DNA from 2 places in the Streptomyces sp. NPDC014882 genome. Region 2 is predicted to be linked to the other one. Evidence: riboswitches for the same ligand, from Rfam matches in the RefSeq annotation. Region 2 holds a riboswitch; the other holds the start of a gene.
The links. A riboswitch is a leader RNA that binds a small molecule or an ion and turns the genes downstream of it on or off. The one in region 2 is predicted to bind cyclic di-AMP.
Positions count from the first base shown of each region.

Region 1: another riboswitch for cyclic di-AMP. It lies ahead of ACF09K_RS15605 (transglycosylase family protein); the one in region 2 lies ahead of ACF09K_RS28290 (transglycosylase SLT domain-containing protein).

Region 1 covers NZ_JBIBWL010000005.1:431,832-436,303, forward strand. Annotated here, with positions in the region: gene ACF09K_RS15595 (cytochrome P450) at 1-582, shown strand, start outside; gene ACF09K_RS15600 (transglycosylase family protein) at 765-1,805, shown strand; cyclic di-AMP (ydaO/yuaA leader) riboswitch at 2,010-2,192, shown strand; gene ACF09K_RS15605 (transglycosylase family protein) at 2,196-2,918, shown strand; gene eno (phosphopyruvate hydratase) at 3,249-4,472, shown strand, end outside.
Region 2 covers NZ_JBIBWL010000015.1:81,243-85,714, reverse strand. Annotated here, with positions in the region: gene ACF09K_RS28300 (GNAT family N-acetyltransferase) at 1-1,007, opposite strand, end outside; gene ACF09K_RS28295 (HAD family hydrolase) at 1,366-2,193, shown strand; gene ACF09K_RS28290 (transglycosylase SLT domain-containing protein) at 2,269-2,751, opposite strand; cyclic di-AMP (ydaO/yuaA leader) riboswitch at 2,757-2,937, opposite strand; gene ACF09K_RS28285 (polyprenyl synthetase family protein) at 3,749-4,472, shown strand, end outside.

The DNA.
Region 1 (4,472 bases), on a different contig from region 2:
AACGAGGCCGCCGCCATGGCCTTCATCCTGCTGTTCGCCGGGTTCGAGACGACCGTGAACCTGATCGGCAACGGCACCTACGCCCTGCTGACCCACCCCGGACAGCGCGCCCGCCTCCAGGACTCCCTGGCCGCGGGCGAGAGCGGCCTCCTGGCGACCGGCGTGGAGGAACTCCTGCGCTACGACGGCCCGGTGGAGCTCGCCACCTGGCGGTTCGCCACCGAGCCCCTGACCGTCGGCGGGCAGGACATCGCCCCCGGCGACGCCGTCCTCGTCGTACTGGCGGCCGCCGACCGGGACCCGGAGCGGTTCGCCGACCCGGACGTCCTCGACCTGTCCCGCCGCGACAACCAGCACCTGGGCTACGGCCACGGCATCCACTACTGCCTGGGCGCCCCCCTCGCCCGCCTGGAGGGGCAGACCGCGCTGGCCACCCTCCTGACCCGGCTGCCCGATCTGCGGCTGGACGCCGATCCGGCCGACCTGAGGTGGCGCGGCGGCCTCATCATGCGCGGACTGCGCACCCTGCCCGTGCGGTTCGGCCCCGCCGGTTCCGGCGCACCCCCCGCAGCCGTCCGCTGACCATCCGTTATGTGCCCGGACGGCGAAGCAGAAGTGACGGTTCCTCACCTCTGTGATCTTCACGTGATCTACGCGGCATTAACTTGTGACAAGTGATCGTCTGCCGATACGTTCACCTGTCAGCACGGCGCCCCCGTTCCACGGGCCCGCGCAAGCACTGCTGTCTCGAGAAAGGTCCTCGCATGCTCTCCGGCAACGGTCGACACCGGCGCCCCCGCCAGGCCCCGGCCCTCCTCGTCGCGGCCGGCGTGACCGGCTCCGCGATCGCCATCCCGCTGCTCGGCGCCACCGGCGCGAGCGCGGCCGACGGCACGGTGTGGGACGCGGTGGCGGAGTGCGAGAGCGGCGGCTCCTGGAGCGCCGACCAGGGCACCGGACAGTACGGCGGTCTGTCGCTGAGTCAGAAGGACTGGGAGGCGTACGGCGGGCTCGACTTCGCCGAGCGCCCCGACCTGGCCAGCCGCAACCAGCAGATATCCGTCGCGCAGAAGGTCCTCGACGACCAGGGCGTCGGCGCCTGGGGCACCTGCGGGCTGACGTCCGGACTCACCAAGGAGAACGGCGGGGGCGACCTGGACACCGGAGTGGCGGGCGACTCGTCCGGTTCCTCCGCGTCGTCCGGCTTGTCCGACCTGTCCAAGGGGGCGTCCGGCTCCTCGAAGTCCCCGGGCTCCTCGGACTCCTCGGGGTCCCCGGACGGCAAGGACGCGTCGGCCTCCCCGTCGACCGGATCCTCCCCGGACGTCCCGGACGAGACCTCCTCGCCCGCCTCCTCCTCTTCCTCCCCCTCCTCCGGCAAGCCGGACGACTCCCCGGAGTCCGACGCGCCGGCGGGTGCGGACGCGGGTGCCGCGCAGACGGACGGCGGCTCGCCCGCAGCCACCCCCGAAACGGACGACTCGGACAAGTCGGTCCAGGAGGCGGGCTCTTGGAGCCTCGTCGACACCGGCTCCCTCGTCTCCGGCCGCCACCGCGGCACCTCCGCCGAGGAGGTCGTGCCGGACGGCACGACCACCGCCTCCTCGGGCCGGCACGCCGCGAGCGTCTCCGGCGGCGCGGTGGGCACCTACGTCGTGCGCGACGGCGACTCCCTCGTCTCGATCGCCGACTCCCTTGAGCTCGACGGCGGATGGCGCGCGCTCTACGCCGAGAACAAGGCCGCCATCGGTGCCGACCCGAACGACATCACTCCCGGTCAGACGCTCGACACAGCGGTCGAATAGGGCGGAAAAACGGGAAAAACAGCGGGAGTTCACGTCACGCTTCGCGCCGAATGTCCGGTTTGGTGAAAGTGTGGGATGAGTCTCAGAAGTCGTGATCGTCTTTGAAATTCCGCCGGGGGCATGTCTACGGTCGTGATCGCTCGGCAACCCGAGCCCCGGCTGTCGCAACGCCGAATCCTGCCAGTGGCAGCCCGGGAACAGTCGTCGCGTCAAGCGCCGTAGGCAGGAGCGGGGGACCCAAGGTAAGTGCCGCACCGGTCGGTCGACCGGAACGGCTCGGGGTGAAGCCACGCCTTCCGGGGAGCAGTGCTCCCGGGCGGGAGTGGCCGGGCAACTCACACGGCCCGAACCCGACAGCTCACCTCGCAGGCGTCGGTGAGGGGATCCACCATGCTGTTTTCCGTCAAGGGCAAGCACCGCCGTCCGTCCAGGGCCACCCGCGCCGCCGCGCTCGCCGGCGTCACCGGTGTCGCCATCGCCGCCCCGCTGATGGCGGCCGGCAACGCCTCCGCCGCCTCCGCCTCCGAGTGGGACGCGGTCGCCCAGTGCGAGTCCGGCGGCAACTGGTCCATCAACACCGGCAACGGCTACTACGGCGGCCTGCAGTTCTCCGCCTCCACCTGGGCCGCGTACGGCGGCACGCAGTACGCGGCCACCGCCGACAAGGCCTCGAAGTCCCAGCAGATCCAGATCGCCGAGAAGGTCCTCGCGGGCCAGGGCAAGGGTGCCTGGCCGGTCTGCGGCGTGGGCCTGTCCGGCGCCGCGTACAACGGCGGCTCGGCCTCCACCGGCAGCTCCTCCGACGGCTCGTCCTCCAACGGCTCGTCCACCGGCGGCTCCTCGGAGACCACCACCCGCTCCACCGAGAAGCAGAGCGCCTCCCGCTCCGCCGAGCGCCCGGCCGCCAAGTCCCAGAAGACCGTCACCACCCCGACCGGCAAGAAGGTCAAGAAGGGCGACGGCGAGTACAAGGTCGTCACCGGCGACACCCTCAGCTCCATAGCCGAGGCGCGGGGCGTCAAGGGCGGCTGGGCCGAGCTGTTCGAGCTCAACGGGGACATCGTCCAGGACGCCGACCTCATCTACCCGGGTCAGCAGCTGCACCTGAAGTGACACCCGGCTCCCCGCCGGGCCACGGCTCCCGCACGGCCCGGGCCGTCACGCCGAAGGCCTCGTGAGGGAGCCCCGTCCCCACGGTCCCCCCGCCCCGGTGCGTGTTCCCCCGTACGCACCCGGGCGGGGTTTTCTTTTCCCGTTCGCCGCCTTCTGTTGGCCCTCCCCTTTGTTCCGGGCTGAAACAATGGGTACCGTCTCCCTGTCCACGGGACGGTCGGTCGGCCGACCGGCGCCCCGGGGCGGTTAGGCTCTAGTCGCAAGGCTCGGCAAGGCCTCCACACGGCCCGCCCGCGCCCCGCACAACCAGCGTCACATCCCAAGAAGGAGATGCTCGTGCCGTCCATCGACGTCGTCGTAGCCCGGGAAATCCTGGACTCCCGAGGCAACCCCACGGTCGAGGTCGAGGTCGGCCTCGACGACGGCAGCACGGGTCGTGCCGCCGTCCCCTCCGGCGCCTCCACCGGCGCCTTCGAGGCCATCGAGCTCCGCGACGGTGACCCGAACCGCTACCAGGGCAAGGGTGTCGAGAAGGCCGTCCTCGCCGTCATCGAGCAGATCGGCCCCGAGCTGGTCGGCTACGACGCCACCGAGCAGCGCCTGATCGACCAGGCCATGTTCGACCTGGACGCCACCGACAACAAGGGCTCCCTCGGCGCCAACGCCATCCTCGGCGTCTCCCTCGCCGTCGCCCACGCCGCCTCCGAGGCCAGCGACCTCCCGCTCTTCCGCTACCTGGGCGGCCCGAACGCGCACCTGCTGCCCGTTCCGATGATGAACATCCTGAACGGCGGCTCGCACGCCGACTCCAACGTGGACATCCAGGAGTTCATGATCGCCCCCATCGGCGCGGAGTCCTTCTCCGAGGCCCTGCGCTGGGGCGCCGAGGTCTACCACACCCTCAAGAAGGTGCTGAAGACCAAGGGCCTGTCCACCGGCCTGGGCGACGAGGGCGGCTTCGCCCCGAACCTGGAGTCCAACCGCGCCGCGCTCGACCTCATCATCGAGGCCATCAAGCAGGCCGGTTACGTCCCCGGCGAGCAGATCGCGCTCGCGCTCGACGTCGCCGCGTCCGAGTTCTACAAGGACGGCGCCTACGAGTTCGAGGGCAAGTCCCGCTCGGCCGCCGAGATGACCGAGTACTACGAGGAGCTGGTCTCCGCGTACCCGCTGGTCTCCATCGAGGACCCGCTGTACGAGGACGACTGGGCCGGCTGGAAGGTCATCACCGACAAGCTGGGCGACAAGGTCCAGATCGTCGGCGACGACCTCTTCGTCACCAACCCGGAGCGCCTGGCCCGCGGCATCGAGGAGGGCTCCGCGAACGCCCTCCTGGTCAAGGTCAACCAGATCGGCTCGCTCACCGAGACGCTGGACGCCGTCGAGATGGCCCAGCGCAACGGCTTCAAGTGCATGATGTCCCACCGCTCCGGCGAGACCGAGGACGTCACCATCGCCGACCTCGCCGTCGCCGTGAACTGCGGCCAGATCAAGACGGGCGCGCCGGCCCGCTCGGACCGCGTCGCCAAGTACAACCAGCTGCTGCGCATCGAG
Region 2 (4,472 bases):
TTGCGCACGAAGTGGTGCGCCCGGCGCGAGGGCTCCCGGCCGAGCCAGTGGAGCACGGCGCCCACCCCCGGACGCGTCCACGCCCCCTCGTAGACGGGCAGTTCACCCGTCTTCAGGGAGTCCTTGTACTCGGCGGCCCCCCGGCCGAGGTCGAGCAGGCCGATGCCCTCGGCGGCGGCGGCCTCGGCCATCCGCAGGTGCAGCACCAGACCGGGCGAGTACTTCGCGAACTCCGGGTCGTAGGCGGGGAACCAGCAGGCCAGCACGGTCGTCGAGCGCAGCCCGAAGTGCGCGGCGACCGGCCGTCCGCCCGCGTAGAGGACGGACAGGGTGCCGGAGCAGTCCGTGCCGCGCGTCTCCCGGGCGAGCAGGTGCACGAGCCGGGTGATCCACTCCTGCGCGAACCGGTCCCGGCGGCCGGTCCTGCGGTACTGCGCGGACTTCCACGCCATCAGCGTGCGCAGCGCCGCCGGATCCCGCTCGTCGAACACGAACCGCAGGTCACCGACCTGGCGGCCGAGGCGGCGCTCCTTGGCGAGCGTCGTCTTGAGGAACTTCGGCGACTGCGCGCGCAGGACGGACTCGTAGGTGTCGTACCCCTTCTCCACGTCGATGACGTAGGAGGTGTACTCGGCCGCCGCGTGCGGGACGAACAGCTCCTGCTCCGCCTCCAGGTTGTCGAAGGCGAAGCTCGACAGGGAGCAGGCCCGCAGGAGTTCGTCCGCGCTCAGCCGGGGAACCGGGCCGAGGACGGCTCCCTGGGAGTCCGAGACGCCGTGGGCGAGGGCCTGGCCCCGGCCGAACCGGCCCCGCTCGTGGGGCAGGAAGCCGACCGGCTCGCGCCCCTCGTACACCACCGCCACGCGCGTGCGGGGCCGTACGCGGCCCACGGCCTCGGTGAACTCCGGTTCCATGAACGGGTTGCGCGCGGCCGCCGACGCCGCTCGCAGCGCGCGCCACCGCTCCCGTTCCCCCTCGCCGAGATCCTCCGGACTCAGCACACGAATGCGTCCGCCGCTCAACCTGACCCCCCGATCAAGTCCCCCCTGGACTGTCTGGACGGTACCGCTCCAGGTGCCCGGGACGGTAGGTAGCGGACCATGTTGTTGCCAACCGGTGCATAGGCCTTCAACATCCCGGTACCGGCGCGTTGCGGTGGAAAGCCGTCTCCCGCGTGAACGGTGCCGAACGGGACGGAGCCGCACCGGAACGGTACGGACCGGCACCGGAGGACGACGGACCGGGAAGGGTCCGGACCAGGAGGGACCGGTGCCGGAGCAGGCGGGACAGGGGGCCCGGGCGGGAAGGGAGCGGGCGTCGAACTGAAGGTGAGTCGCAGCCCGTTGCGGTCCGTATTCTCTGATCATGGCCGCACCCACCGCACCCGCCGCGCGCTGCGCGTACTCCCTCGTCGCCACCGACCTGGACGGAACGCTGCTGCGCGGCGACGACACCTTCTCCGACCGGTCGCTCGACGCGCTCGCGAGGGTGGCGGCCGCAGGCGCCCGCCACCTGGTGGTGACCGGCCGGCCGGCCCCCCGCGTACGGCCGCTGCTGGATGCCCTGCGCGGACAGCAGGGGCTCGCGGTGTGCGGGCAGGGCGCGCAGCTCTACGACGCCGGAACGGGCCGTCTGCTGTGGTCGGTCACCCTGGACCGGGAGCTGGCCGAGACGGCACTCGGCAAGATCGAGGCCGAGGTGGGCGAGGTGTACGCGGCGGTCGACCAGGACGGCGTCGACGGGCTCACGCTCATCGAACCGGGCTACCTGATGCCGCACCCGACGCTGCCGGCCCTGCGCGTCGGAGCGCGCGACGACCTGTGGCGCGCTCCGATCAGCAAGGTCCTGCTGCGCCACCCCGCCCTGTCCGACGACGAGTTGGCGGCGACGGCCCGTTCGGTGGTCGGCTCGCTGGCCACCGTCACGATGTCCGGGCCGGGCACGGTGGAGCTCCAGCCGTGCGGCGTCACCAAGGCGACCGGACTGGCCCTGGCGGCCGAGCGCCTCGGGCTGCGGCCGCAGGACACGATCGCCTTCGGCGACATGCCCAACGACCTCCCGATGTTCGACTGGGCGGCGCACGGCGTGGCGATGGCCAACGCCCATCCGGAACTCAAGGCGGTGGCGGACGAGGTGACGACGTCGAACGAGGACGACGGCGTGGCCGTCGTCCTCGAGAGACTGTTTCCCTAGTCCGGCGGGGCCCCGTCACCGGGGCCCGTCCTCCCCCGTGTCCCCCGGTGGACCGGCGGGGACACGGGGCGGCCGTCAGTAGGCGCCGAAGACGTTGTCGATCGAGCCGTACCGGTGGGCCGCGTAGTTGCAGGCGGCGGTGATGTTGGCGACCGGGTCGTACGGGTCGAAGGCGGTGCCGGCGACGTGGTACGCGGCGAAGGTCGGGTCGATGACCTGGAGCAGGCCCTTGGACGGGATGCCGGCGGCCGCGTTGGAGTCCCACAGGTTGATGGCGTTCGGGTTGCCGGACGACTCGCGCATGACGTTGCGGTAGATGCCGTCGTAGGTACCCGGAATGCCCTTTTCGGCCATGATCGCGAGGGACTCGCGGATCCAGCCGTCGAGGTTGTTGGTGTACCCGGCCGTCGTGGTGGCGGCCGCGGTGGCCGACGTCGTGGTGGCGGCGGAGGCGCTGGTCGAGCCGATGAGCGGGAGGGCCAGCACGGCGGCACCGGTGGCGGCGACGGCGAGGGTGCGGGCGAGGCGGGTGCGGCGGTGCTGAACGGCAGCAGGCATGACGAAAGGTTCCTCTCCGGCGCCTGCGAGGTGAGCTGTCGGGTTCGGACTGGAAAGTGCCCGGCCGGCCGCCGCGGGGACGCGGTGACACGACTTCACCCCGAGCCGGTCCGGTACGTGCGTGACGTACGGCCCGGCGACTTACCTGGGTCCCCCGCTCCTGCCGTGCGTGAGTGTCGGTCGATGGGTGCCGGGCGGCGGCAGGATTAGGCGTCTGCCCGACAGGCCGGGAACGTATGCGAGAGCACATGTCCGGAACAAGTGGCGGATTCACAGATCACCCCTATTGACCTTGATCAGGGGTGTATGCCTGCTTGATCCTTTGCATTCGCCAAGCGTCAACTCGCCGACGAGCAAAGCGGGATGGGAATTTCCGGAAGAGGGTGGCCATGTGCGCGCGCAGTGAGCCAACTCACCAGCGTCCACAAGAAGGGTGAAACGGACATTGAGCGTCAAGTCCCTTTCAAAGGGGCGTGCGTGGCTGTGCGGGGAGGGGTGCCTCCGGCGAGCCCGGTGGAACACCGTCTCGCCGCCCTTCCGGAGGCGCCGGCGCGGGCTCGTCCGTCGGTGGGGCCGGGAGGGTGACGCGCGAGTCCGGAGAGCGACAGGGGTGAGGGGGCGGGGGGCGGGGGGTGGGGGGCCCGGAGGGCGACGGGAGGGGCCGGGCGGGCGGCGGCTGCGGCCGGGCGGGGCCGCCGGTCCGTTTCGCGGGCCGTGCCGACCGGCCGACCGTGCCGCCCGCCCTGCCGGCCGGCCGTGCCGCCCGACGGCCCCGCCGGCCGACCGTTCGTGCCGGCCGTTCGGCGACACGCCGGGCATGATCCGGTACCGCCCCGCCGCGCGGGGGACGCCTCCCGGGCGAGCGAAGTTCGAGACGGGGGGACGTGGGGCCTGTCGGTGATCGAAACGTGACCGGATACGCTGACTTGAGTGAGGGCAACGACCTATCGACAAACCGCGTAATCGCCAGAAGACACCAGCAGACAGGAGACCCCTCGTGACCGTCGTCGGGCCGTTCGGGCTGAGCGTGCGGGACCAGGCTCTGGAAGCCGATGTCCAGGCCGGATTGGCGGCTGTCGAGGAAGGCTTGCTCGAGGCCACCAAGAGCGAGGTCCCGTTCATCACGGAAGCCGCGCAGCACCTGGTCAGGGCGGGTGGGAAGCGGTTCCGGCCGCTGCTCGTGATGCTCGCCGCGCAGTTCGGCGACCCGTACGCGCCCGGCATCGTGCCCTCCGCCGTGGTGGTGGAGCTGACCCACCTGGCCACGCTGTACCACGACGACGTGATGGACGAGGCCGACGTGCGGCGCGGGGTCCCCAGCGCGAACACCCGCTGGGGGAACTCGGTCGCCGTCCTCACCGGCGACTTCCTGTTCGCCCGTGCCTCGCACATCCTCGCCGACCTCGGGCCCGAGGCGGTGCGGGTGCAGGCGGAGGCCTTCGAGCGGCTCGTCACCGGACAGATCCTGGAGACGGCCGGGCCGGCCGACGACCGGGACCCCGTCGACCACTACCTCGACGTGCTCGGCGGCAAGACCGGGTCGCTGGTCGCGGTGGCGTGCCGGTTCGGCGCGATGATGTCGGGCGCCGACGAGACGGTTGTGCACGTGCTCACCCAGTACGGCGAGCGGCTGGGCGTCGCCTTCCAGCTCGCCGACGACGTGCTCGACATCGCGTCGGACTCGCACGAGTCGGGGAAGACGCCGGGGACGGACCTGCGCG